4 regions of the Paenibacillus sp. EB106-06-01-XG199 genome follow, and region 3 is predicted to be linked to each of the others. Evidence: riboswitches for the same ligand, from Rfam matches in the RefSeq annotation. Region 3 holds a riboswitch; each other region holds the start of a gene.

Region 1 (5,255 bases), on a different contig from region 3:
CCGGAGTTTTATAGACATGGTCCTTCAAATCTGTGGTTACCGATAATGCCTGTGCTGCGGTCATATCTGCTTCATAGCTAAAACTCCAGTCTCCGGCGACTACCTTTTCTGTTTCACTGTTTGAAGCCAGTTCATGAATATTGCCTTGAATAACTACGGTGCTTCCTGGGCCTTCATCAGGGAATACGTAAGTCAACAGCAGAGAGGCTTGACCAGAGTTTCCATAAATGTCACTGGCCAAGGGCATGATCTCTTTCAGTTCTCCGATGTTGTGTCCTTGTTCATCATGGATTTCCAATTGGCTGGTATTAAATTTGGACATTGCGTCGTTGGCAGCATGTCCGGTTTTATCCGTAATGCTAATGTTAAGCACCAAACGGGTAGGATCAGCCACTACGTCCTGCAGGACAAAGGTATAGCCTTTATCGGTTTTCTCTATGCCAGGCTGCTGCACCACTCCGAGTATTTTGGCGTCCAGAAGACCAAGCTCTGCCCACTGGTTGGCAAGGAGGAACGGCTTCTGTGGAGGGTTGGACAGCGTCTCTGACACTGTACCTGATTTGCCTATAAAGAACAGTAATGAAGCAATTCCTATCACTGCAGCAACAGTGCTGCCCCACTTTAAACCTCCTTTTAGGGTGCGGCCCGTTTGCATTCCGGATATCTCGGATAATTGTTGCCCGGAGGCAGGCAGTATCTCTGTATTGCGAACTTGTTCCATAACGCGCTCTGTGAAATCATCAGCTAGATTAGAGCTTGTATACAATTGTGAATCCGTCAATAGATCGTTATCAGTGCCGGACAAGTCATTGTGATTGGTGTAAGCCCATTTTTTCATTGGAACCCTCCCTGGATTTCGACCATTGTTTCTTCAGCTTTTGACGGGCGCGGTGGAGACAATTTTTGACCTGATGCATAGGCATTCCCGTTATCGCTGAGATTTCCTCATAGGATAATTCATTGGTATAGCGAAGCAGCAGTACAATCCGGTATCGTTCTGGAAGCTTGGACAATTTCCGGTGCATTTCAAGCTCGTCTTCCTTACGCATATACTGCTCTTCAGGGGTTGGCCCGCGATCCTTCTCCTCCAGTAAGTTACTGCTTGTTAGGCCTGGGGATTTCCGCCTTTTCAGTGACCTGAAGTGGTTGATCGCAATGGCGTACAGCCAAGCCGCAAAGCTTGATTGGCTATGATGCCCGCGGAGTTTCTGGTATGCCTTAATAAATGTTTCCTGGGCCAAATCCTGTGCATCCTGGTGACTGGCGCCCATACCGAGCAGCAGACGATACAAGCTTGACTTGTATTTGTCTACAAGTACCGCAAAGGCCTCCCGGTTGCCCTGCAGCACTTCGGCAATGATTTGTTCGTCGTTTTCCTGTGCCTTCATCCAGTGCCTCCAATTGATTTATTTGTATATAAGACGCACCAGCGCCACAATATTTCTCACTTTTAATAAAAAAGAAAGATTATGTTCAGATCATACTACACATTGCAGGGGGAAGAGAGAATGAAACAAGACGAAGCAATCCGTCAGGTAGGCCTGGCCGTAAAGGGTGATCCGGCAGTCAGGGCGGTATTTCTGAAAGGCGCACATGCCAGAGGAGAGCAGGATGCTTACTCGGATGTTGATTTGTACTGTTTGGTCCACAGCGAGGGCTTGACAGATTTTTTAGCGCGCAGAATATCCCATATGGAGAGCTATAAACCACTGATATTCTGGTCAAACGGATCTATGCACTATCGTAGCCAAACAGATACAGCGAACAATATTTGAATGTGAGAAAAAAGGAGGATAATGACTGCTATTGTCGAATTATAAATTTAGATAGATAATAAATACCAAAATATGTTTGTGATTCGGAAGCGCCAGCTGATGAACAAAGGCAACTCCGCCGAAAGGCGGAAGACGCAAAGCCACCGGTCTAAACCGCTCACGAAAGCGGCATGACAGCGGGGACGCTCATGTAGTTTGGTTTTTTGTTGTCTAAATACAACAAAAGGAGAATAAAAAAACATGTTTTTGAAGATTCGCCACAAATTGAGGCCAGGCTTAACGTTTATTCTGGCTGCGGTCTTGGCTGCAGGCCCCCTGATTGCCACTCCGGTCCACGCAGCTGCGAAGTACACTTTTACGGATGTCAAAACTGCATATAACATGCCGCTTGACTACAACTACAAGTTCACAGGTGACACGATCGCTTCACTGGAGAAGGATAGCAAAGGGGCTTATCAGCTGTACTTACATAACTGGAAGAAGAAGACGACGGAGAAGGTCACTTCAACTAACACGTTCAAAACGAACTTGCAGCTCCTGGGAGACAGTGTTTATTATTATGAGTCCACAATTGAAGTGACTAAGCAAATTAATATCTACCCGAAGAAGCTGGTACAGTACAATTTGAAAACCAAAAAAACAAGCGAGCTTCCGCTGGAAGTGAATAATCCGGAATTACTCGGTGTGGGTGATAAATATTATGCACACAGCAGTAGCTCATATTTTTACTTCACTAACAAAACGACGCTGGAAACCCAGACCATTAATGATCTCGGTTTTGATCAGGTCTACCAGTTTGTAGATGACAAGTTCATCTATAGCAAATGGGACACCGGCACGTTGTATCTGTATGATCTGCCAAGTTCAAAAACAACTGAGATTTATAAGCTGAAAGAAAATGAATCCTTCAACCTCGTAGCTTCGAATGGTAAAGATATTGTCTGGATGATTGACTCCAAAGAAGTGGATACTGCCGGCAAGACCAAAAATTACTTCATTTATATGACGATGGACCGCAGTAAAGCCGGAGCCCCGGTAAAAGTATTGCTTAAACGTGAATGGGTTATTGGCGACCGGAATGATCTATTAATCGTGGGTGACAATTATGCGGTGTTCTCGGAAATGATGAACAATAAACTGTTAGCCCGCGGAGTGAACCTCCGAAACGGGGAACTCTTTTTGCTTGGGGAACGAAACCGCAGTGCGGACAATTTTGTGTATTTTAATAAAGACACTTTGATCTCACGCGACGCGAATGACTATATTGTGCTTCGTACAATAGTCAGAACACCATAAATAAATTTTTAGAAACTATCAAAAAAAAGTGCAATTTGATGATAGCAGTAAAGCGGTAAATCTTGGGTATTAACCTATTTCCAATGAATCCCGCAATCACAAATTGAAAAAAACAACTAGAGGAGTGCGTTAAAAAATGATCGCAGAAACTAAAATGTACCCGGAATTCAACACCATCTTCATCAGCTTACATGGATTTGCCGAATTGGCTGAAACGGTAAAAGAAGTGGAAATATTCGAGGCGTCCATGCCGACCTTGCCGATTCACGAGATGTCTCTGATTATTGACTGCAATGATATGGCGCCCTTCAAGCCGGAGATATTGCCGGTTCTGGAACGCTGCTATGTGCTGTATAACGGATTTAAACATGCGGTTCTGGTGAATCCGAAGAAAGTGGTAGCCAAATCTCAATTACAGAGAGTAGCTCCAAGCGCCGGATTTAAAGGACATTTTGTGGACACGGTGGAAGAGGCATGGGCAATCGTTAAATCCTAAATCCTAAATCGTATATCCTAAATCTAAGCAGAGGGTGGTCGACCATGGCTAATGTCAAAATAATAAGCACCGAAGTGTACCATCCTGCCTATAAGATCAGCAATGAGGAATTGGCTCTGCAGGCCGGATCTTCAGCGGACAAGCTTATCGGCATTTGGGAGTTCTTTGGCCGTAAGAATCGTTATTACGCGGCGGACTATGAAGAGAGCACGCTTTATATGGCTATTGAAGCATCCAAAAGGCTATTGAAGAGCTGCGGGCTCAGCGGAAGCGATTTGGATATGATCGTATTCTCCTCAGGAACACATGATTTCAGCGCTCCGACAGATGCTGCATTTGTGCATCAGGCGCTGGAGGGTAAAGATTCCTGCATTATCTATGACAGCAATGCCAACTGTGTAGGTATGGTTGTCGCTGCTGACCAAGCAGCCCGATCCATGATATCCACTCCCAGAGTTAGATACGCACTCATTGTAGGGTCGGAGCAGATTGCCCGTTTCTACAAAGAAGGTGACCTGGCGTCCAAGGGCCTGTGCGGAGATGCAGCCTGTGCGGTTCTGCTGGAGAGAGTGGAGGATACGGACTCCGGCCTGATAGATTCGGCGTACTACACCAATACGCAGAAGGCGGAGGATATGCAGTTCCCTGCCGGAGGCATGACACAAATGTACGGAGAACATCTGTCGCTTGAAGAGAAAAAAATCTATCTTCATCCGGAGTACAATGTCAATGTGGCTTTCCCGACAGCGGTATCCAATATTGAGCAGCTGCTTCAGGAACATGGCTATACTAAAAGTGATGTGAAGCACTATATCCTTAGTCAGTTAAACTTGAGCGTCATTAAAGATATCGCGGGCAAGCTGGACGAGGAGCTCGTTAAATTCCCTTACATTGGGGATATTTATGGCTACACAGGCACAAGCAGTCCATTTATCACCCTTCACCATGCGATTAAGGACGGTACGCTGGTCCCCGGCGACTTGTTCTTTATGTGGTCGGTAGGCGCGGGTATTACGAGTTGTGCTACCTTGTGGAGACTCTAACATCACTATTACAGTAATGGAACGCGATAGAAAAACAACGAAAGCCTGCGCTTTGCCGCAGGCTTTTTTGTGTGTTTTCGCCGGGGCGAGCCATCTATATAAGTTGAACTAAAGAACTACCTAGAGGCAAAAGCAGCGGAGGGGGATTTTGGAACTGGAGGAACGGTAGTGTCCGCCTTTGTCTTCGGATTTCTACCGCCAATAGCGGTTAAAATCAAGAAATCTGAAGACAACAGCGGCCGGAAGTCCAAACATTCACCGCAGTTGCGTTCTATGCCGGCTCGGTAAGTCTAAAGTTCAACTTATATGGTCTTTATTTAAGAATTCAAGAATCAACTCTATAAATTCAGCAGGCTGCTCAAGATGCGGATAATGGCCGCATTGACGCAGCTGGACGAGTTCTGAAGCTGGAATATTCTTATGTACGTAACTGCAGATCTGCTTATTGAAGGGTAAATCCAGCCCGGCTTCCATAACAAGTGTTGGATGACTGATTTCATTTAAGCGACTGTAGGCCGGAGGCATTAAAGGACGATGCAAATTAGGCTTACCTTGATAAAAGACTTCATTACTGACATAAAGCTCTTGGAATTGGGTGCGAAGCGTCTGATCTTGTGGAACGAGGTAGTGCCAGAAGCTGTTCTT
Region 2 (5,255 bases), on a different contig from region 3:
CTCCGCCTTGGGTGTAGGGCTTGCCCTGGCCAGCGCACTCAGCTGGGCCTTGGCGACCGTGTACACGAAACGAAATGCGGTGCGGGTAGATATGCTGTGGATGACGGCAATGCAGATCATGATCGGGGGCGTCATCTTGCTGGCTGCCGGTTCGGCTGTGGAGAGCTGGTCTGATATTACGTGGAACAGCGCCTTTATCGTGAACACGTTGTTCATTGCGGTGTTCGTCATTGCGCTGGGGTGGATGGTTTATTTCAAGCTGATCAATGAGGGAGAGGCCAGCAAGGTCGGTTCATTCACCTTCCTGATTCCGCTGATCTCGATCGGGTCAAGTGTAGTATTATTAAATGAGCGGATTACGCTGAATCTGGTAGTGGGTATGCTGCTGATCGTATGCAGCATTATTCTGGTGAATGTTAAGATAGGCCGGGCCGCACGGCGGCTGACAGGTTAAGACAGGGGGATAAGCATGTATATTCAGACGGATGGGCAAACGGCGCATGATAATTATAAGCTGCTGATCGGCAGCATTGTGCCCAGGCCGATTGCCTTTGTAACCTCGGTGGATGAAGCGGGAATCGTGAATGCCGCTCCGTTCAGCTTTTTTAATATTGTAAATGATGATCCGCCTATGGTCATGTTCTCCTGTGTCCGCAAAGCAGGCGGAGAAATGAAGCATACGCCGCGCAATATAGCGGCGAATAAGGAATTTGTGGTCCATATCGTCGATGAGGATAATATCGCTGCAGTCAACCATACCTCAATCAATGCACCCGGCGGAATCAGCGAACTTGAGCTGGCCGGGCTGACGGCGGTACCCGGACAAGCCGTCAAGGTCCCGCGCGTACAGGAATGTAAGATTGCGATGGAATGCCGGCTGGTGCAGCTTGTGGAGCTCGGACATTGCGATATGGTTATCGGCGAAGTGCTTGGCTTTCATGTAGAGGATGAGCTGGTTCATAACGGCCGAATTGATGTCGGCAAGCTGAAGCCGGTCAGCCGTCTGGCCGGCGCGTCTTATGCAGCAATTGGCCGGACGTTCGAGCTGGACAGACCTCAGTATGAATCTGTCACGGCCAATCCCAAAATAGAAGAATTATAAGTTCAATCTATATAGATCAGATATTTTAGGCAGAGGAAGGCTACTGCGCCTGATTTCTTAACCGCAGGCTTTGGGCAGTGAAGACAAGTTCTTCATCTGTCCCGCTGATCTTGGCGGTGTATTCTCCAATCGTAACTTCGCTGTTGCAGATTTTGCGGACTGTAATATTTTTGCCGGCGGTAAGCACTGATTTCTCGGAGGACTGCTTCCCTACAGTCTGTGCGCTGATGGAGCCTGCCGCCTCGACTGTGGAGTCCGTGCATTCCGCTTCGTTCATTACGAAACGGACATTGCCGGAAGAGAACAGCTGGCTGTGCAGAATACCCTCCTTATGAACATGGAGATCTCCGCCGGATTTAATAATGCTATGCTGTGACGAGGCGATGTCGATCCGTGTATTCTCCTCCTGCATCCCGGATATGGCGTCATGCAAATCCTGCAACAGCTTCAGAAAGGTGCTTAGTACAGCATCCGTGAAAAAATCGGTGAACTGCCCCGGGTGCAGGAATACCTCCAGCATATGTCTCAATTGCTTGGTGTCGATAGGATAATCGGGATTCATCCCGGCAATAACCTCCTGGAGATCACTGATCAGGCCGGGGAGATGGTCATATTTGCTTTCCAGCAGCAGCATAACGACCAGACCGTATTTTACGGTTTGCTGGCGTGATTGGACGGTATTCGCCAACTGCTGCGACGCTTTTCTCAGACTGGTCATTTCCTCCATCAAGAGAGCGGAGTACATGCAGAGGCGGTTATGTCTCGCTCCATAATGACCGGAGTACAATTGGCTGCTGACAACCTTGCCCTGGACAAAAATGCTTCCGGTAGCAGTGATTGTCGCATGTGTAACGTCGCCGTATATGTATACATTTCCCAAAGCCTCAAGGATGGTCTGGTTTCCGATATCATTGGTGGCGACCACATCACCCGGGAACATCATTTTGGCGGCTTCGGGGTCCATGTCCCCGGGAACAAGATATGTCTGGGGAAAATCAAAAACCTTGCGGTTCAGACCAGATCCCGTTAAGCGGGGCCTTCCCTGGCGGAGGGAGGCGATCCCGCCGTCCGCCAGCAGGGTTGTACATTCTTTAGTGACCAGCTGAATATCTTGCGGCGGCGGGGAGGGAATAATTCCGCCATACACGTCGATGCCGGGCACTCCCTCTTCTGCAGGCAGCTTACGGGCAATGACCTCTCCCTCCTGGACAAAGGGAACCCTTGGATGGTTCAGGAAATCTGCAGGATCGGCAGTCCGAATGAATTCATATTCCCTGTCCTCGGCAAATAACAGCTCCAGCCGGGCATTTTTGCCGGGAATAGGGGCTTTACCCTCTGCGATGCAGACCGGGAGATAGGTAGGGTTGTTCAGCTCTGCATAAAGAGCCGGAATATTGAGCTCGCGCATAATGGAGCTTTTCTTGAAGCCGGCGATAATCTGGTCCACCGTAAGGGTGGACAGCAGCAGGCCGCAATTTGGTTCCGCCCGGACCGTGACATCTGCTGCAGCCGGGGAGCTGGCGAGCTTCCAGGCGTACTTTTCTGCACGGTAGAGCGTGAAGTAGGCCTTCAGTCTATCTTCGGATACAGTGATCTGATACTGCGGCTTCTCGCAAATCTCCCAGGTGATACGGTCCGTGGGGGTTACCTCCGTAGGATCTGTCACCGTCTTCCGGTTAATATTCAACACCACAGGGTGAACGGAGGAAATGACAGCGGGTTTGCCGCCGGGCAGAGGAGGAGTAATAAATATTTGGTTGTTCTGTACGATAATACGTCCGTTCTTATCCTCATCTCCCTCACGGAGCGGCTTAACCTGCACTGAGGGCAGAGCCGGAAGATCGGGGTTACCGATTGGCGTTGTGGTATGAAATACATGCCCGAATTTTTTCTCGATGATATGCTGTGGCATTACTCTAACCTCGCTTCTTCGTATAATCAATGGTATCTGTACAGAAAAGAGCATCATGGACTATGATAGATTGTCTTCACCTACCGGTACCCAAGTCACATCTCAATTGGCAGCCTGGCGACCATGAATGGATAGTCTCACATTCTTAGGCCCATCGCTTTGCGTCCTGCCCTTTCGGGAAGTTTGCCTTTAAAAAAATAGATCAATGATATACATTCAGCATGAGGTCATTTAATCGACTCAAATCGACAGGGAATGTTCAATACTGGGTTGGTTGCCAATATAATTCTACAAACAAGCTTAATTCTAGTACTTTAGTATTAATTTTTCAACTTAATAATAATAAATCTCTCTGGTATCCCTTTAAAAGGGACGGCTTTGAGTCCAAGCGATATTACAAGCAAAAACGACCCTGCCTTCATCTCAAAGGACAGGGTCGTTTCTGCAAAAAAAGGACGCTCCCAAGCTTATAGCTTGTGGGAGAGCCCTCTTTTGACAAGATGTACGGCGCGCGCGCTTCCGGACCGGACGGAGGCTGGTGCCGGTATAACTGTAGCTGCATAATCGGCCCGTTCAATTTCCTCCAGCACCCGGTTCAGATGGGAGAAGACGGCTCCGAGATCGCGGACTGCTGTCAGCGAGCATTGACCCTGCAGCTCGGAGAACCAGGCAAACTGCAGATCCCGGGCGCGGCGCAGCGCTTCGGGGAGCGAACGGGTGCATTCGGCATCGGATAAAGTTTTGGTTCCATACAGGGCGATGCAGTCTGCGGTTGCCGTTACGACCTCTGTCATCCAGTCAGCTGCGGCATAATGTGCAGGCAGGAGGGAAATCTCCTCGGCGATCTCCTTGACGTAGCGGTGAACCTTCTGCAGATGCGAGGTTGCCTGTGTCAATGACCGCAGTCCGCTGCGGCATTGATAATGGGATAACGTATAGTGCAGCTCTTTCTGCTGCTTGTCGCTCTTCGCCAGCAGTTGTCCGGAACGGACCAGCCTCTCTGGAGCCTGCTTGGAGCTGCTGCTCTCTGCGGCGAGTCCAGTTAAGGCATCGGCCAGCTGCTGGGTCCCTTCCAGTGCCAGGCGTTTCACCTTGACGAACCCCCCGGGGGGAACGATAATCATATTTATTATTAAGGCAATCAGCACGCCGATTAAGGTCTCCGCGACTCTCCACACGATATAAGGGTCCTGATAAAAGGTCAATGCCAGCACGGAGGTCACACCGACCTGGGAAACGGCTTGAATGTTAATCCGGCAGGCGGTGGCCACACCGATGCCGATCAGCAGCATCAGCAGAATAGACAGTGCCCCCACGTCGAAGAAATGGCCCACGAGCAGGCTGACAATTCCACCGAGCACAACGCCCATCAGACGGTAAATCCCTTTTTCCAGTGAAGCCTTGACGCTTCCTTGGGTGATAAGAATTGCGGCAAGCGGTGCAAAGTATAAATAACTGTCGCCGTGCAGGCTATGAACCGCAAGCCAGGAGAGTGAAGCAGCAATCGTAACGCGTATCATATATAGAGATAATCCGAATTTTTCAAGGCGGTCCTGCAACCCCTCGTTCATGTTAGTCATCTTCTTTCAACATAAATAAGAGAACATTTTTAGGTTTTCAGCAATTTTCATTATAGCACTCAAAAACAACAATAACGGGTACAGTTTTTACGAACTTGTTAAGTTTCTGCGCTGCATTTAACATTGTAAGCTATCGCATATATTGCATTAATCCTATATGCTATATATATTGAAGTGTGTCGAAGGAAGGGAGGAATTGTCGCTTATCAGCGCTGAGCATGCCACTTTAGATTGTTCCCTGCGGGAAGCGGGTAAAATAGGTTGTAATACATAAGGTAAGGGAGGTCGTTAGCCATAACTACCCTGGAAGACACTATTATTTCTTTTGACCAGGTTACCAAACAATACGACGATGAAGAAGCCGTGTTAAAAGGAGTCAGCTTCGAGATCGAACGCGGCAAATTCTATACACTGCTGGGACCCTCGGGCTGCGGAAAGACGACAATCCTGCGTCTGATCGCCGGGTTCGCTGAACCAACGGAAGGTTCCATTTATTTGAACGGCAAAATCATCAACCACATTCCGGCCAACGAACGGCAGGTCAATACGGTATTTCAGGACTATGCCTTGTTTCCGCACCTGAACGTATTTGAGAATGTGGCCTTTGGACTGCGGATCAAGAAGCTTAAGAAAGAGGTCATCACGCAAAAGGTGCAGGAGG
Region 3 (5,255 bases):
TAACTCCAGCCGCCCATATTCTTAGGTTCTTCTTGTACCCAGATGATTTCCTGCAGGGAGCGGAAGGTGCTCAGATGAGCGGCCAGTTCCCGTTCCGGGAACGGGTAGAGCTGCTCCAGCCGCAGAATGTGCAGCCAGGACCAATCCTGCCCCTTGGCTGAATCCAGCTCAGTCTGCAGGTCGATAGCGACCTTACCACTGCAGACAACCAGTCGTCTAACCTCGCCGGGCTTGCTGCCCAGAAGCGGCTCCGGCAGGACCGGCTGGAAGCTTCCCGAAGCCAGTTCGGCTCCCGGGGAAGTGCTGCGTGTGTTGCGGATCAGGCTTTTCGGAGCCATGACCACCAGCGGGCGGGCATCCGATCTGCCGCAAAGGGCAGCCTGGCGGCGGAGCAGATGGAAATACTGAGACGCACAGGTCAGATTGGCTACGGTCCAGTTCTCTTCAGCCGACAGCTGCAAGAACCGTTCCAGCCTTCCGCTGGAATGCTCTGGCCCCTGGCCTTCGTAGCCGTGCGGCAGCAGAATCGCCAGGTTGCTGCGTTGGGTCCATTTGGCGCGTCCGGCAGCAATGAACTGGTCGATAATGACCTGTCCGGCGTTGGCGAAATCACCATACTGTGCTTCCCAGATGACAAAGGTTTCCGGGGCAAACACGTTATAGCCGTATTCATACCCGAGCACCGACGCTTCCGACAGCGGACTGTTGTACACCCCGAAGGAGGCGCTGGAGTCCTTAAGCTGATGCAGCGGAGAGAAAAGTGCCCCTGTGTCACTGTCATGCAGCACCAGATGGCGGTGCGCGAAGGTACCGCGCTGGGAGTCCTGGCCGCTGAGACGAATCGGTGTGCCATCCTTCAGAATCGTAGCGAAGGCGAGGGCTTCTGCGAGTGCCCAGTCCACGCGTTCTCCATCATTCAAAGCGTCTTTGCGGCGCTGTAGAATCCGCTCCAGCTTCGGATAGACCTGGAAGCCGTCCGGAACCGACAGCAGCTCCCGGTTAATTTCCTGCAGGTTGTCAAGCGGAACCGCTGTAGGGCGCTGCGGTGTAGGTGCGCTGTCCAGGGCAACTGAGGTTTTGGCGTCTGCGTTCTTATGCTTGCCTTCCTTCATCTTATCAAAGGCTTGCTGCAGTACGCCTTCGGCTTCGGCATTCATTGCCGTAACGTCTTCTACCGTGATGACGCGCTCCTCCTGTAACCGTTCCGCGTACACTTTGTATACAGTAGGATGATTGCGCACTTTACCATAAACAATCGGCTGTGTCGTTTCCGGATCATCCATTTCATTATGTCCGTGGCGGCGGTAGCCGATCAAGTCGATCACGAAATCCTTCTTGAACAGATTGCGGTAGGCGCTGGCCAAACGGACGGCTGCAATGCAAGCCTCCGGATCATCGGCATTGACATGCACAATCGGAATTTCATAGCCCTTAGCCAGGTCACTGGCATAGTGGGTAGAACGGGAATCCTCACTTTCCGTCGTGAATCCGATCCGGTTATTGACGATAATATGCACCGTACCGCCGTTCTGATAACCTTTAAGCTTGCCGATATTAAGGGTTTCGGCCACGATGCCTTCACCCGGGAAGGCAGCATCGCCATGCATCAGCACAGCCATGGCTTTATTGGTGTTTAGCTTAGGCAGACCCGGAGTGCTGCGGTCTTCCTGGGCCGCACGCGTGAAGCCCTCGACCACCGGATTGACGAATTCCAAGTGGCTGGGATTGTTGGCCAGAGTGATCCGTGTACGGACGGTTTCGCCTTCACGGACAGCGCGGTCAGCGCCGAGATGATATTTCACATCGCCGGTCCAGCCGTAGTTAATGCCCATGGAGCCTTCGGAAGGGAACAGCTCCTTGTTCGGCGAATGATGGAATTCCGAGAAAATAATATCATAAGGTTTGCCCAGGATATGAGCCAGGACGTTAAGCCGTCCGCGATGCGCCATACCCATCAGGATATGCTCGGCACCGTCATGAGCGGCAGCACGCACGATTTCATCCAGCATCGGCACCAAGGCGTCATTGCCTTCCAGGCTAAAGCGTTTCTGGCCGACAAAGGTTTTATGAAGGAAAGTTTCGAACTGCTCTACCTGAATCAGCCTTTTCAGCAATTCTTTGCGCTCTGTGTTGTTTAGAGGCGCGGGAGAGCTGGTAGATTCCGCCTGGCTGTTCAGCCAGCGCAGCTCCTGCTCGTCACGCACATGCCCGAATTCATAGGCAATGGTCTGCGTGTAGGCCTGGCGCATCCGGTGAACGGCATCCCAGGCCGTATGAACGTCATTCGGGGCATTCTCCCAGATCAGCGAGGCGGGCATAGCCATTAAATCCTCGCGGGTCAGATCATAGGTTTCGTACTCCAAATATTTCGCCATCGGATTGTTTCCCCGGTCCAGCGGGTCGATATTGGCGGCCATATGGCCATGTATGCGGATATTGGCGATCAGCTTGGATGCCCTTACGGCCTTTCTAAGCCACTCAGTATCTCCTGAAACCACAGGCAGCGGTGCCTGTTCAGCATCGGGAGCCAATGGAGGGGGGCCGGAACGGGTGAAAAGATCGCGGTAATTATGCTCTACTAAAGTTGGATCTTTTACAAATTGCTCATATTTCTCTTGGATGTAACCCAAATTGGGTCCGTAATACTTGCTCCACACAGTTTCGTTATAGGGATCTTTGGCTGCCATGAATACATCCTCCTAACGGATGAACTCCACGCGCGCCAAAATTTCGCCGGCGCCCTTGTGGAGCTTCGATGTTTGCGGTTTCATTCCTCATCTTATTGTGCAACTTTCAAGCCGGGTAATCAATTCATACTTTGGTTGAATCCGTTCGCAAAACGGTATGATTCAGTGCCTAATTCATACAGAACTATTATAAGTTTGGTTTCTTAACTATATGAAAATAATGCGGCGGTGTGATTGAAATGAATGAAATAAAAATGTTGTTTTCAGTTTTCATATATACATACATAGATAAAGAGGCTTGTTCTACAATTTTTTGGGATTATCGAGTAATTCGTACAAGCAGTTGGCAAAATAATCAATTATTTTCCGTTTCCATTTATACAATATTCCCATAAATCGACACACTTTTCGTGTAAGATATTGTATAATGTTATTGCGGATAACGGTTTCATGAATTTCTAGCCAGATCCTTTCATGTAAAGGATCCAGTAAAGGGTAAACCTGCCGAAAGACAGGGGCACAAAGTCTCGGGTCTAATGTAGAAATACTACGACGGCCGGACTGCCTGGGGACGCGTAATCTTAGGAGGAGATTTCTTGGATAAGTCCAACCAGGGGAACAACGGAGAACTGCAGACAGTTGATCTGGATTTAGAATGGGTCTATTTGCTGATGTCGGCTAAGCAGGCTGGCATCCAAGCGGATGAAATCCGCCAATTTTTTAATGAGAAGACTTTGCAGGCAATGTAGCGGTTGGTTGTTAATAGCTTTGTACATACAGAAAGGGCACAGCGGATCTCTCCGCTGTGCCCTTTCTGTATGACCGGCAGGAGAGGGAACCTGCATGAATCAGGAATCCTTCTGCTCCAGCCGCCATTTTTGATAGTCCAAGAACTCTTTGAATTCCCGCTTGCTTATACCCGAAGCCATAGCTTCCAGTACGAGCCGGGACCATTCTCCATCCAGAGGTGACTCTTGTACACCGGAAGGCTCTCCGTAAAGAAGCGCATGAATGGACACCTGAAGTGCGTCAGCGATTTTTTCAATAAATTGAATAGAGGGGTTGGATTGTATATTTCTTTCCACATTGCTTAAGTATGATTTCGCCACATCAGCCTTATCCGCAAGCTCCGAAAGAGACAAGCCTTTTTCCAGACGGAGATGGTGGATACGACTTCCCATATTATCTGGCACGATAAAAACGTCCCTCCGTACTTTTTGTTACAGTATATCAAATAACCGTAAGACGGACAAAGCACTATAGAATCAGTTCCGGTATGAATGATCCCCCTTTTATGTCGTTTCCACTCCACATCCCCATTATTTTTGTTTCCTCTGCGGTATCATTTAGATTTTTCATGCAAAAAACGTTCGTTAAAAAGTACGATAAACTGAGGAAAATGAAGCTTAAAGCAGGAAGTTAACTATAAATTGTTCTTTATTGAGAATATTGCAACAAAATGCGATTTTTGATTTGTAGGAGTAATGGCATATACTTACGTCATAGTTCTTTATAACGAACGAATAACGTTCGTCATAAAGGCTGGATGTTAATAGATTACCTTGTTTGCAGGAAATTGCAAGCAGCTAAAGGAGAGGCTCCTGTGAGGCTTTCACGTTCTTCCCGGAATAGAAACATCCGTCGGTATACGCTTCCCCAAATTGCAGGGATCGTAGTGATTTCGGCTTATGGCATCGGCCAAATTACAACGCCCACGTATGCATTGCTGACTGACGTCGCAGCAACCGAATCCTCCAATATCACCACAGCATTTGTGTTTCCAAGTACGGTCGATCACATTGCCAACCAAGCCAGCGAGGCGATGAAGCTTGCTGCCTGGCAGCGTGAAGCGGCGAGAGAGGCGTTAGCGGAGATAACGGACAAGAATACGGACTCGGAGACCGCAGAGGGACGTATTGGAGGTATTCAAGAGGCTGCTGCACAAACGCGTGAGGCTGCGGCCGGCGCGGCTGCCCTTTTAGCTGAGCTTCAAGGCTATCTAACACGCTCACAACTAGAGCTGGAGCAGCAAGTCAATGAAGTGAACCAGAGACTTTCTCCATATGAGGTCGATTTTAATCAATTAACAACCGCACAAAATAATGCTATCCCGGTATTCGAACAATTGCTCAGCCAAGCCAATCTGACGCTGGGCGAATTTCAGGAGATGGTTAGAAAGTTAAGCTCCATCAGAAGAGTGGACGCTTATGTGCAGGCAGCCTATCATCAGGCATCGACCGCGGCCGAACAGGCCAGGAGTTATGCGGACGAAACCTCGCTGATGCATACGGAGGCCGCTGACGTGATCCAAGGACTGAAAGAGGCTGAGAAGAAGGCGAAGCTCGAAGCGGAAGAAAAGGCGAAGCTCGAAGCTGGGAAAAAGGCGAAGCTTGAAGCCGAGGAAAAAGCGAAGCTCGAGGCTGAGAAGAAGGCGAAGCTTGAAGCCGAGGAGAAAGCAAAACTCGAGTCTGAGAAGAAGGCGAAGCTCGAAGCCGAGGAGAAAGCGAAACTCGAGGCTGAGGAGAAAGCGAAGCTCGAAGCCGAGGAGAAGGCGAAGCTTGAAGCTGA
Region 4 (5,255 bases), on a different contig from region 3:
GCTTAGGAAGCGGAAGGAAGAAACAGGGCGCTCGCAGGAACAGTACCCTTCACTTGGCTTGGGCTTTCCCACATTAGACGCGCTCTGGCATCCCCTTGATTCTCGTAATACTCCACTTTAATATCATATAGCTGCCCGGCATTCAGGCTGATGCTTCCCATGCGTTCGGTTCCACTCTGTTTCATCCAGCTGTCAATCACAAGACTGTCATTGACCCAAACGCGGATGCCGTCATCTGAAGTAGTATAGATTGTGTACGTTTCACTGTAGAGCGGCTTAATCTTGCCGCTCCAGCGTACGGAGAAGAAATCGATGCCGATTGCAGCATCCGGGGTGCCTTGACGCCAATTGAAATCAAGAATGGCGTCGTTACGTACAAGTGCCGGAGTGCCTGACAGCAGCATATTATTGAAATATTCTGCCTTTAGTCCATTCTCAGCAGGTGCTGCTGTCGGTGTTGGCACTGGTGTTGGTGCTGCTGTCGTTTGCACCGGTGTTGGCGTTGGAGCTGGCATCGGTGTTGGTGCTGCCGTTGGCATTGGTGCTGGCGTCGGTGTTGGCGTTGGTGCTGGCGTCGGTGTTGGTGTTGCCGTTGGCACCGGTGTTGGCGTTGCTGTCGGTGTTGGCACCGGTGTTGGTGCTGCCGTTGCCGTTGAGGCTGGTGCTGCTGTCGCCGCTAAAGCCGGTTTTGCAATCAGGCTGAGTGTACTGTCCAATTCTGTCTGGCTGGCAGCAGCTGCCCCGGCATTCACAAACAATGCGCTGGCCGGAACCGTCACTTTGGCTTGGCTTTGACTTTGCCACATTAAGCGGATATTCGCATCGCCGGCATTCTCGTAATACTCAACCTTGATGTCGTACAACTGACCGCCTGTTAAAGCGATGCTTCCGGTACGCTCGGCTCCGCTCTGTTTCATCCAGCTGTCAATGACAGCTTTACCGTTAATATAAACGCGGATACCGTCATCCGAAGTGGTAAAAAACTGATAAGTCTCACTATACGTTGGCTTGATTTGACCGGTCCAGCGGACGGAGAAGGAATCTATACCGATTGAAGGATCCGGCGAACCCTGGCGCCAGTTAAAATTAAGCAATGCATCATTGCGCACCAAGGCGGGCGTACCGGAAAGCGTCATGTTTTTGAAGTACTCTCCCTTAAGTCCGCTCACCACAGGCGCTTCCACTGAATCATTAGAGTCAGGCGTTGGTACAGGTGCTGGCGTAACCTTAGGTGTTGGCGTTGCCGTAGATGTTGCCGTTGGTGTTGGCGTCGATGTTGCCGTTGGCGTTGGCGTCGGTGTTGCCGTTGGCGTTGGCGTCGGTGTTGCCGTCGGTGTTGGCGCAGTGGCCGGTGCACTCCAACTCTTATATTGATCCCGGGTCAGTGTATAGCTATCGCTCATGAAACTCTTAATCGTAGTTGTGCTGTTTTTCTCATAGAGCATTTTTCCCCAGTTCATCATGAAAACGAAATTTTTCTGGGAGAGCTTCAGTTTGGCCGTGCTGGGCATCTCACCGTTCTCACCAATACCTATCGGTTTACCGGCAGCCAGACTAAGCAAACTGTCATAGTACTTATTCATATAATCGTTATCATATATATCTGCTGCAAGAACATCCACTTTGCTTGCGCCCGGATAGGTCAGCGCATAAGGATCGGACCAGGCATTCGGTGCATTAGGGTTCCATACCCACAACAGATTGTTTAATTGATGAACGTTCACGAAACGGTCATACATAATATTCCACAGTTCAGCAAAATTACTTTTCTTCCCCCACCAGAACCAGTTGCCGTTCATTTCATGATAAGGTCTCCAAAGTACAGGAACGCCCGCATCCCGCAAGCTTTTAAGAGACACCGCCACTTTATCCAGATCCGTGATCAGGCTGGCGTATTCTGTCGTGCCCGGCGTTACATACCTGTTAAATTCCGCTTGGGTGAGCGGCTTCTGCACATTGGACCAGAGGTACGCCGTCCCCGGCAGATTCTGATGAAAGGTCATTGTGACAATGCCGCCGTTCTTGTACCAGTTGATCGCGCTGTTCACCACATTCTTGCGCTGCGAAGCAGCCGTACTCTCCGACTGGCCGCTAATTACGCCAAGCTCATATCCGTGAAGAGCAGCATATTCTCCGCTTGTTCCCTTCAGCTTGTTGCTGAATTCATCCGGGCTCTCCAAATAATCGTGCTGTCCAGTGATAATCCCTTTTCCGGTAATGGAATAGAGATTACTAAGCAGCTTGACAGCTTCGGCTGAAGCGTCCGGATTAACCGGCACTGCTGTGCTTGATGAGGCTTCTGCGGTTGAAGGCGACAGCCCAAACCCTAAAGGCACAGTGGTTAACAATATGGCAAGAGACAACAATGTGGACAGCAGACGAGACTTACGGTAAGTTTTCAAAATTATCTTCCTTTCGGTAGCCAGGCTGCCACTCTTGCGAAGGCCCTATGGCTTTGCGTCCCTATCTTTCGATTAGGTTTGCCTTGTCGTTTTGGAAGGATTTATCCCTCTTACCGTAAGTATCGTCCCTATGAAGTTTTTATTTAGAGCATTAATAAAAATAGATTAATAAATGGTTCTAAATGCCTGTTTTAGATTTGCAACAATTGGTTAAATAGATTATTTAGGCCTACGAGATAAACTGTTGCAAAGCTATATCTTCCCAATCCAAGGTGATGCGGATGTTATCCTCTTCTACCAGTTCCGAACCGGTCTGTACCTCAATAAACTCTACATCCGTCAGCGCAAGGATCGCATGTTTGGTGCCTTCCGGTATACGAACCACATCTCCTGCCTTGACATTATGCATCTTCTCATTAATCACAATGCTTGCTTCACCGCTGACAAATGTCCAGATTTCACTTCGTTTATGGTGCAGCTGGTAACTGATATTTTTACCCTCTTCGATAAAAATCCGTTTGGTCAGCACTTCATTTCCCTCATCGTATTTCACATAATCTATGACTTTATAATGGCCCCAGCGGCGTTCTTCGTACATCGGTCTTTGTTCAAAAGACTTCAGCACTTCCTTGATTCTCGGACTCTCCGCTTTATGGGTAACCAAAATCCCGTCCGGGCTGGCAGCGATAATCAGATCCTTCGCACCGATCACCGTAATCGGAATATCCAGCTCATTAATCAGGCATGTGCCTTCGGAATCCGCCGTCACGAACCCTTTGCCTACATGATTGCTGTTCATTTCTTCAGTTAGCGTGTTCCAGGTTCCCAGATCCTTCCAGAACCCGGCATAAGGCTGAACTACGATTTTCTCCTCTTTTTCCACCACTTCATAGTCAAAGCTGATGGAAGCAAGCAGTTTGTACTGCTTCTGCAGTTCCTCATAGTTCAGCGGCAATCCCTTACGCTGCAGAATATCAAGCAGATAACCCAGGCGGAACGCGAACACGCCGCAGTTCCAGAGGGCATTCCGGCTGATCAGTTCCTCGGCCTGCTCACGGTCAGGTTTCTCCTGGAAGTGGCTTACCTGCAGATAGCCGCTTGCTCCCGCCTCAGCGCTGGTAGGAATGATGTATCCGTATTTTTCTGAAGCATGCTCGGGTACTACACCCATTAGCGCCAGGTTCGCTCCGCTCTCCTGCATCGTTTGCTCAAGCTGCACTACTGTATCGAAGAAGGCGGCTTCCACATAAGGATCGACCGGGAGGATGGCCACGGTCTCGCTTGGCGAAACGCCTTCCATGGAATACAGGTAGGCTGCTGTCAGGGCAATCGCCGGAAACGTATCGCGGCGTTCCGGCTCAACGATGATAGGCACCTCGCTGCCAAGCTGGCTCTGAATCATTTCCACCTGGCTGCGGCCGGTAGCCAGATAAGCCGAACCCGACATATTAGCTTCCTCCAGCTGCCGCCATACCCGTTGCACCATGGATTCCGGTTCCCCCGTTGGGCTCTCAAGTACCTTCAGAAATTGCTTCGAACGTGAATCGTTAGACAATGGCCAGAGACGTTTACCTGAACCGCCTGATAGAAGTACCAGTTTCATATGGAACCCTCCTCATTATGTGTTGACGCAAAAATATCGGATTGTTATTGTGAGCTACGAGCTAAACAGCAACCTCGAGATGCTAGAATGTTTATAGCGCGCTGTTGCTGCGCGATAGCCTTCAGATACAACTGTTACGGGAGTCACTGCAAGGAATGTTTGGACTTTCGGCCGCTGTTGTCTGCAGATTTCTTGATTTATACCGCTGTCCGCGGTGGAAATCCGCAGACAAAGGCGGACGCATTCGCTCCTACAGTTCCAAAATTCCTCTCCGTTCCATTCCATAACAGCTTCCTTAGATGGATTCCAGCTGGGCTATGCGCCCTAGCAAGACATTCACGCCCGCGGCTTGCACCCGCAGGCGAAGCTCCCTGCTAAAGATCCGGCATTGCCGCTTGGTTGGCGGCAGGTAAGAGCGAAGTGCTTTACAGAGCTGAGAACTTAGCAGAGCAAGCTTGAGGCTTAGACCGCACCAGCCACGCTGGCCGAATACCCGCTCAGTCCGCCCATTTGCGGGCGTCCGACGGAATGGTACTCCAGGCCGGTGCCTTCGATCTGCTCCTTGGAGTAGACGTTGCGGCCGTCGATCAGAACCTGGCGGCGCATACTGCCCGCCAAGCGATGCAGGTCGATATCCTTGAACTGGCTCCAGTCGGTCAGCAGGCATACGGCATCGCTGCCTTCTGCCGCCTCTTCCGGCAGGCCGCACCAGCGGAGCTGCGGATGATCGTATTGCATTTTGAAGTTATCGGCGGCAATCGGATCATAGAGCTTCACTGTAGCTCCCTCCGCTACCAGCGCTTCGACGATTTCCCGGGCAGGTGCCTCGCGTACATCATCGGTATTCGGCTTGAAGGCTAACCCCCAAATTCCGATAACCGCGCCGCGCAGGCTGCCAAGCGACTCATGAAGTTTGGAAATAATCATAAACCGCTGCCCTTTATTCACCTCAACCACCGATTTCAGCAGCTTGAACTCATAGTCCACGTTGCCGGCGATCTGGATCAGTGCATTGGTATCTTTCGGGAAACAGGAGCCTCCATAACCGATTCCGGCCTGCAGGAAGCTTGAGCCGATTCTCCGGTCCATCCCCATGCCTTCCGCCACTTCGGTTACATCAGCTCCCACTTTTTCACAGATGTTGGCAATTTCGTTGATAAAGGAGATTTTGGTTGCCAGGAACGCGTTCGATGCATATTTAATCATTTCCGCACTGCGGATATCCGTTACGAAAATATTTTCAGTGAAGC

Evidence for each region. A riboswitch is a leader RNA that binds a small molecule or an ion and turns the genes downstream of it on or off. The one in region 3 is predicted to bind cyclic di-GMP.
Region 1: linked by a shared signal. The riboswitch ahead of AC3WT9_RS07635 (hypothetical protein) and the one ahead of AC3WT9_RS24505 (anti-repressor SinI family protein) in region 3 are both predicted to bind cyclic di-GMP.
Region 2: linked by a shared signal. The riboswitch ahead of AC3WT9_RS22980 (flagellar assembly protein A) and the one ahead of AC3WT9_RS24505 (anti-repressor SinI family protein) in region 3 are both predicted to bind cyclic di-GMP.
Region 4: linked by a shared signal. The riboswitch ahead of AC3WT9_RS26040 (PA14 domain-containing protein) and the one ahead of AC3WT9_RS24505 (anti-repressor SinI family protein) in region 3 are both predicted to bind cyclic di-GMP.

Annotation. Positions count from the first base shown of each region.
Region 1 covers NZ_JBYTDQ010000002.1:380,403-385,657, reverse strand. Annotated here, with positions in the region: gene AC3WT9_RS07650 (DUF4179 domain-containing protein) at 1-838, opposite strand, end outside; gene AC3WT9_RS07645 (RNA polymerase sigma factor) at 807-1,388, opposite strand; gene AC3WT9_RS07640 (hypothetical protein) at 1,509-1,775, shown strand; cyclic di-GMP riboswitch class I at 1,874-1,965, shown strand; gene AC3WT9_RS07635 (hypothetical protein) at 2,016-3,071, shown strand; gene AC3WT9_RS07630 (hypothetical protein) at 3,208-3,567, shown strand; gene AC3WT9_RS07625 (ketoacyl-ACP synthase III) at 3,612-4,610, shown strand; gene AC3WT9_RS07620 (alpha/beta fold hydrolase) at 4,908-5,255, opposite strand, start outside.
Region 2 covers NZ_JBYTDQ010000006.1:384,503-389,757, forward strand. Annotated here, with positions in the region: gene AC3WT9_RS22970 (DMT family transporter) at 1-454, shown strand, start outside; gene AC3WT9_RS22975 (flavin reductase family protein) at 470-1,102, shown strand; gene AC3WT9_RS22980 (flagellar assembly protein A) at 1,143-3,014, opposite strand; cyclic di-GMP riboswitch class I at 3,120-3,212, opposite strand; gene AC3WT9_RS22985 (FUSC family protein) at 3,482-4,585, opposite strand; gene AC3WT9_RS22990 (ABC transporter ATP-binding protein) at 4,898-5,255, shown strand, end outside.
Region 3 covers NZ_JBYTDQ010000007.1:269,099-274,353, reverse strand. Annotated here, with positions in the region: gene AC3WT9_RS24510 (2-oxoglutarate dehydrogenase E1 component) at 1-2,687, opposite strand, end outside; cyclic di-GMP riboswitch class I at 3,172-3,256, shown strand; gene AC3WT9_RS24505 (anti-repressor SinI family protein) at 3,284-3,436, shown strand; gene AC3WT9_RS24500 (helix-turn-helix domain-containing protein) at 3,536-3,868, opposite strand; gene AC3WT9_RS24495 (hypothetical protein) at 4,291-5,255, shown strand, end outside.
Region 4 covers NZ_JBYTDQ010000008.1:220,041-225,295, reverse strand. Annotated here, with positions in the region: gene AC3WT9_RS26040 (PA14 domain-containing protein) at 3-2,402, opposite strand; cyclic di-GMP riboswitch class I at 2,415-2,495, opposite strand; gene AC3WT9_RS26035 (sugar phosphate nucleotidyltransferase) at 2,632-4,005, opposite strand; gene AC3WT9_RS26030 (UDP-glucose dehydrogenase family protein) at 4,468-5,255, opposite strand, start outside.